DNA from 3 places in the Enterobacter cloacae complex sp. 394I7 genome. Region 2 is predicted to be linked to each of the others. Evidence: riboswitches for the same ligand, from Rfam matches in the RefSeq annotation. Region 2 holds a riboswitch; each other region holds the start of a gene.

Region 1 (2,264 bases), on a different contig from region 2:
GTAATGACCCAGCAGGGGAGGTAATGGGCTGTTTAAGTAGGTAAATGATGGTTACTTAATATACTATTACCACAGGCCGGATAAGGTGATGTGGCTCCCTCAGCGCTTTTAAGCTACTGTATTTGTGGGCAATTAATTATCATTTCGTTATAGTGTTGCCTGGCAAATTTTCAATTTACCCTCAAGAAAAAATCCCCAGCTTTTTTATTCCCACATGATAATCAATATCACTTGCAAACGATAGTTATTCTCAATACAAGCCGGGTCGAAAGCCTTCGCCCCTCAGAGGGTCTATGTAGGCCCGCTCTCTGTATGCGCCTGTGGCGCTACCACTCTCAACCCTGTGGGTTTGTATGGCTTGCCACAAGATAACGCGCCACAGGCGCACAGGGGAGGCGGACGCCTCCAGGGTGGCCCGGCTGGGCCACTGGTCCACAGGGTAAAGCAACAGAATGGTATTGTGTTGTTATTAAGTAATTGAGAATAAAGGGTTATCTGAGCGAGCGCACTGTAAGAGCGGAAGGTTGGACAATGTTTGACCAGAATGCAGGCCATCCGGTAGGGAGTGCCCCCAGATATTTGGCGAAAATACTCTCATCACCCGGGGCCTCAGATCGAGGGGCCTAGCAACAATATCCAAACTCCCAGATATTTTCCCACCCAACTGGAAGGAATCCGCCCCTATTTTCTGTTCGTGTATAAGTTAGGCTGAGGGAGGCTTGCCAGTGTACACCCCCTGGATTTGGTGATCTGTTAAGTTATTGATTTTGATCGATTTTAGATCAATCATCCGTTGGCGGGAATACCCCCACCCAGACGGATGGCACACAATGAATAACGATAAGTCAAACCACCCTAAACACTTCCAATACTTGGGCCGCATGGTCACTGTTTACCCTACACACATCATTATTGATGGTATAAAGATCAGCCGTTCCCGTCTTTCCTTTGCATTCCAATTGGAATTGGCAAAAGCACTTCGACTGCATGGAGAAAGCGTATGCAGAAAATAGATTCCATTTAAATCATCACGATTGAAATTATTTTCTTAAGCCGCCTTATGGGCGGTTTTTTTGTGCCCGCCATTTATCTGTGGGACACAACGTGAGACACAAACTGGGACACAGAGGATTTTTTAGGGTTGAGTCTTTGGCTTCCCGCTGGCATGATCCAGAACAGGGATTAACGGGACGTTAATCGCAAGCTTTTGATTTTGTAGTACATGACTCGGGGTGCCCTTCCTTGTGAAGGCTGAGAAATACCCGTACCACCTGATCTGGATAATGCCAGCGTAGGGAAGTCAGATGCCTTCCCGGTCATCGCTTCTTCACGCACGGCAGGAGCGATACCATGCAGCCTGACCTGCTCGATTTACACGTTTTACATCAGTTTCGAACCCGTTCCCCACTTACCCACTGTATGACCAACGATGTGGTACAGACCTTTACGGCCAATGTGTTACTGGCGCTTGGCGCTTCCCCGGCTATGGTGATTGAAGCCGAAGAGGCTGAGCAGTTTTCCGCGCTCGCAGATGCCCTGCTGATTAACGTCGGGACGCTGACGGCGCCGCGCGCCCAGTCGATGCGCCGGGCGATTGAGCGTGCAGTGGCAGCAGGGAAACCCTGGACGCTTGACCCGGTTGCCGTAGGGGCGCTGACGTTCCGCACCCGTTTTTGCCACCAAATCCTCGCCCTGAAACCGGCGGCCATTCGCGGCAATGCCTCGGAAATTCTCGCCCTTGCCGGGATGAGTGCGGGCGGGCGCGGCGTCGATACCACCGACACGGCGGCAACTGCGCTGCCTGCCGCGCAGGCGCTGGCTCGCCAGACGAATGCCATTGTGGTGGTCACCGGTGAACGGGATTACGTCACAGACGGGCAGCGCACCCGCACGGTCGTGGGCGGTGACCCGATGATGACCCGCGTGGTGGGAACGGGATGCGCGCTCTCGGCAGTCGTGGCGGCGAGCTGCTCGCTTCCCGGCGACCGGCTGGACAACATCGCCGCCGCTTGCGGATGGATGAAACGTGCCGGATCGGCAGCCATCGCCCGGTCCGGTGGTCCCGGCAGTTTTGCCAGCGCGTTCCTCGACGCGCTCTACACTCTGGAGGAACGGGTATGAATCGGATTAACGCCCTTACCATTGCCGGTACCGACCCAAGCGGCGGCGCGGGCATTCAGGCTGATTTGAAAACTTTCTCCGCACTCGGGGCGTACGGCTGCTCGGTGATTACCGCGCTGGTGGCGCAAAATACGCGTGGCGTG
Region 2 (2,264 bases):
GGATAGCGACGATAATGCACGGCGCAATCTGCGGATAATAGCGTTCACGGCAGTGGCTGCAGAGCATGGCCCACTCGGTTTTGCTCGGGTGCATGGTATGCCCGCAGTAGCCGCAGTATTTATGCGATCGGTAAAACTCGGCCAACTGCACGCCACGGCCTGCCAGCTGGAACAGGCACACATCGAGATCCAGCACCTGACGAACGGATCCCATGTCCTGGCGGCGAGGCTGCTGGATCAACCACACCGGCTCCCCTTGCCACTCGCCGATCTTCAGTGCAGGCTGACCAACGAGATCGAAACGATCGGCAGTGCCATGGGGTATTTCCCCACCGGGCAGCCATAATTTTTGTTCGTGACTGACAATCCACCAACCCAGATCTGATTTTTCAATAATACGATCCATATCTATTGCACTACCTTCGCTTCACTGACATGTTGTTAGCATTGTGGTTACATTTTGGATAAGCAGAATCAATTCTAAACCTTGCGGAGTCGAACATGTTAAACCAGCTAGAAAGCCTGACTGAGCGCGTTAGAGGAAGTAACAAACTGGTGGATCGCTGGCTACATGTGCGCAAGCATCTACTCGTGGCTTATTACAATCTGGTCGGTATTAAGCCTGGCAAAGAATCGTTTATGCGGCTGAATGAAAAAGCGCTGGATGATTTTTGTCAGAGCCTGGTCGACTACCTGTCCGACGGCCATTTCAATATTTATGAACGCATTATCCGCGAAATGGAAGGCACTAGCCCGTATTTAACGGCATCCAAACTCTACCCGCTGCTGGAAGCCAATACCCAGCAGATCATGAATTACTACGATTCCACCCTCGAGAACGCCATCGATCACGACAACTACCTTGAGTTTCAACAGGCGCTGTCCGATCTCGGCGAAGCGCTGGAAGAGCGATTCTCGCTGGAAGATAAGCTGATCGCTCTCGTGCTGGATAACGATTCTAAGGCCAGCAACGAAGATAACATCGCGCGGCCTGCTTGAGTTCTTAATCGTTAACGAGTAGTTTACAAACATTCGCCCCTCTCAGGAGGGGGTATTACACGAAATCATTCATGCGATAGCGCGAACGATGGCGTGTAAATTTCTTGTCGGAGTGCCCAGTGTGAAAGCACGGGCTGAGACCGTTAATTCGGGATCCGCGGAACCTGATCAGGCTAATACCTGCGAAGGGAACAAGAGTAAAACTGCTGTAGTATCGCCCCCGGGCGATCTCCTCTTGCTTCATCCGTCGTCTGACAAGCCATGTCCTTCACTTTTGGAATGAGCTATGTCTACTACTAAACTGACCCGCCGCGAACAGCGCGCACACGCCCAACACTTCATCGACACCCTGGAAGGCACCGCTTTCCCGAACTCTAAGCGTATTTACATCACCGGCTCTCAGGCGGATATCCGCGTTCCGATGCGCGAAATCCAGCTTAGCCCGACGCTTCTTGGCGGCAGCAAAGAAAACCCGCAGTATGAAGACAACGAAGCCGTGCCAGTCTACGACACGTCTGGCCCATACGGCGATCCTGATGTGGCCATTAACGTGCAGCAGGGGCTGGCAAAACTTCGCCAGCGCTGGATTGACGCGCGTAACGACTGCGAAGAACTGACGGTTCGCAGCTCTGCCTACACCAAAGAGCGTCTGGCCGACGACGGCCTGGACGAACTGCGCTTCGCGGGCCTGCTGACGCCGAAACGTGCGAAAGCGGGCAAATGCGTCACCCAGCTGCACTATGCGCGTCAGGGGATCGTCACCCCAGAGATGGAGTTTATCGCCATCCGTGAAAATATGGGCCGTGAGCGCATCCGTAGCGAAGTGCTGCGCCACCAGCATCCGGGCGAAGGTTTCGGTGCCCGCCTGCCGGAAAACATCACCCCGGAGTTTGTGCGCGATGAGGTGGCCGCTGGCCGCGCGATTATCCCCGCCAACATCAATCACCCGGAATCCGAACCGATGATTATCGGCCGCAACTTCCTGGTGAAGGTCAACGCCAATATCGGTAACTCCGCGGTCACCTCCTCCATCGAAGAAGAGGTCGAGAAGCTGGTCTGGTCAACGCGCTGGGGCGCGGACACGGTAATGGATCTCTCCACCGGGCGTTATATCCACGAAACCCGCGAGTGGATCCTGCGTAACAGCCCGGTGCCTATCGGAACGGTGCCGGTCTATCAGGCGCTGGAGAAAGTGAACGGTATCGCTGAAAACCTCACCTGGGAAGCGTTCCGCGACACGCTGCTGGAGCAGGCTGAACAGGGTG
Region 3 (2,264 bases), on a different contig from region 2:
AGCCCAGGAATTAACCAGCCGGGAATTAACGGCTGACGGCGCGTTGCCATTCACTTACCCATGCTGCTCGCTGCGCGGCAACCTGCTGAGGCGTAAACTCCAGCGAGGTTTGCGGTTTGGTCAGTTTCTCAAAGCCCGCTGGCAACGCCACGCTGGTCACGGGGTACATCCAGTTACCCGCTGGAATCGCGTTCTGGAATGCCGGGGAGACCATAAATTTCAGGAACTTCTCGGCCAGTTCGGGCTGTTTGCTGGATGCCGTGCGGGCTGCCACTTCGACCTGCAGATAGTGCCCTTCAGCAAAACTGGCGGCGGCGTAATTGTCTTTTTTCTCGGCGATGATGTGATAAGCCGGGGAGGTGGTGTAGCTCAGAACCAGATCACTTTCCCCTTTCAGGAACAGACCGTAGGCTTCGCTCCAGCCTTTTGTCACGGTGACGGTTTTGGCGGCCAGCTTCTGCCACGCTTGCGGAGCGTCATCGCCGTAGACTTTCTGCATCCACAGCAGCAGCCCCAGGCCTGGCGTACTGGTGCGAGGATCTTCATAAATAACGCGCCATTTCTGCTCGCTTTCGACCAGTTCCTTCAGGCTTTTCGGCGGGTTTTTAAGCTTGTTTTTGTCGTAAACAAACGCGAAGTAACCGTAATCGAACGGCACAAAGGTGTCGTCCTGCCAGCCGCCCGGGACGCTGACGGCATCGGTGGCGACGCCGCTTTTGGCAAACAGTCTGGTTTTCGAGGCGGCCTCCAGCAGGTTGTTATCCAGCCCAAGCACCACATCGGCTTTACTGTTTTTGCCTTCCATGCGCAGGCGGTTAAGCAGCGAGACGCCATCTTCCAGCGCCACGAACTTCAGTTCGCACTGACAGTCAGCTTCAAAGGCTTTTTTCACCACCGGACCCGGACCCCAGTCGGCTGAGAAGGAGTCGTAGGTGTAGACCGTCAGGACGGGCTTCGCGACAGCAGGGAGCGCAAACAGCGCCAGAAGGGGGAGAACTTTTTTTAACACTTTGCACCTCAAGGTTGAGTGGCAAAGGATTTTGAGTGACAGCCTCAAATCCCTTCGCCGGCGTTATCCGGATCAGGTTCGACGGGTATTATCTCAGCGCACATCAGTGATGCAGCACCCCGTTGAGAACGGCGCTATTGTAATGATTTGGCAAATATTACGAAAGTGTTATGGCTCCGGCGGCGAAAACCAGGCGGATTTAAAATCAAACCAGCCCAGCGTATTCATTCTGACACCGCGCATACTACGTTGCCCCTGGATCATCAGCCAGTGGTGGATCAACGGCACGATCGCTTGTTCAGCCAGCAACTGCTGGCACCATGAGGCCAGATTCATGTCGCCGGCGCGCCAGCGTGCCGCGTCCTGCTGCCAGTCCCGGTCTATGCAGTGCTGGATAAGCGGGACCTCATACAGGTGAGAGAAGAGCGAGAAATCAAGCGGCAGGGTAAAGTTGGCGCTGTTGAGCCAGATGTCGCTGACGATCTCCCCCTGATGCCATTCATCGTAATCCACCTCTTTGACATCCAGCCTCACCCCAACGGCGGCCAGCAGTCGGGTCATGATTCTGGCGATAAAGCGGTGTTCAACGTGCTCGCGATAGTAGGTCAGGGTGATGGACTCCAGCCCGGCGGGCTTGTCGCAGTATGTCGGGCGGGCGTGATGCCAGCGAGGAAGCAGACCATACGCCGGGAACCAGTAGGTCTGGTACTGCTCCTCCGCATGATAAATCAGGCTGGAGGGCGACAACACGTGGCTTATCCATTTACGCACCTCATGGTTTGCCCCGCGATGGGTACGGCTGTCGAACAGCAGGTAGTAGCACCCTTCTTCGAGCCGGCTCTCCACGGCCTTTTCGCCCGTGGTGGGCCCTTCCAGCGTCAGCCCGGCGCTCAGCTCTTCATTGAGATCCGGTAATACCCACACGTTCACTTCGTCGATCAGCGCCCGGTAGCCAAAATAGTCATCAAAAGCGCGGATTTTCAGCTGGTTGTTGTTATTGCGCGATACAGAGTAGGGGCCGGTGCCAATCGGCAGGCTGGCAAAATTATTCATCGATTCCCATTCACCGGGCAAAATCATCGACGGTACATAGCCCAGCAGCCACGGAAGCCATTTGTCCGGCTGAGACAGTTCAACATCCAGTGTCCATGCCGTAGGGGAGTGAACGCGTGAAATATGGGAATAGAGCGGTAGCGTGCAGGCGCGCTCTAAAGAGGCAATCACATCGACCATCTCCAGCTCGCGGCCGTGGTGG

The links. Region 2 has a riboswitch for thiamine pyrophosphate ahead of thiC (phosphomethylpyrimidine synthase ThiC). Riboswitches for the same ligand answer to the same signal wherever they lie in the genome.
Region 1: linked by a shared signal. The riboswitch ahead of thiM (hydroxyethylthiazole kinase) and the one ahead of thiC (phosphomethylpyrimidine synthase ThiC) in region 2 are both predicted to bind thiamine pyrophosphate.
Region 3: linked by a shared signal. The riboswitch ahead of thiB (thiamine ABC transporter substrate binding subunit) and the one ahead of thiC (phosphomethylpyrimidine synthase ThiC) in region 2 are both predicted to bind thiamine pyrophosphate.

Annotation. Positions count from the first base shown of each region.
Region 1 covers NZ_JBXWCR010000001.1:2,022,189-2,024,452, reverse strand. The annotation lists TPP riboswitch at 1,219-1,315, shown strand; gene thiM (hydroxyethylthiazole kinase) at 1,351-2,121, shown strand; gene thiD (bifunctional hydroxymethylpyrimidine kinase/phosphomethylpyrimidine kinase) at 2,118-2,264, shown strand, end outside.
Region 2 covers NZ_JBXWCR010000015.1:7,324-9,587, forward strand. The annotation lists partial or broken gene nudC (NAD(+) diphosphatase) at 1-406, opposite strand, end outside; gene AC2FAP_RS23710 (Rsd/AlgQ family anti-sigma factor) at 502-999, shown strand; TPP riboswitch at 1,098-1,207, shown strand; gene thiC (phosphomethylpyrimidine synthase ThiC) at 1,286-2,264, shown strand, end outside.
Region 3 covers NZ_JBXWCR010000003.1:138,688-140,951, reverse strand. The annotation lists gene thiP (thiamine/thiamine pyrophosphate ABC transporter permease ThiP) at 1-50, opposite strand, end outside; gene thiB (thiamine ABC transporter substrate binding subunit) at 26-1,009, opposite strand; TPP riboswitch at 1,041-1,141, opposite strand; gene sgrR (HTH-type transcriptional regulator SgrR) at 1,178-2,264, opposite strand, start outside.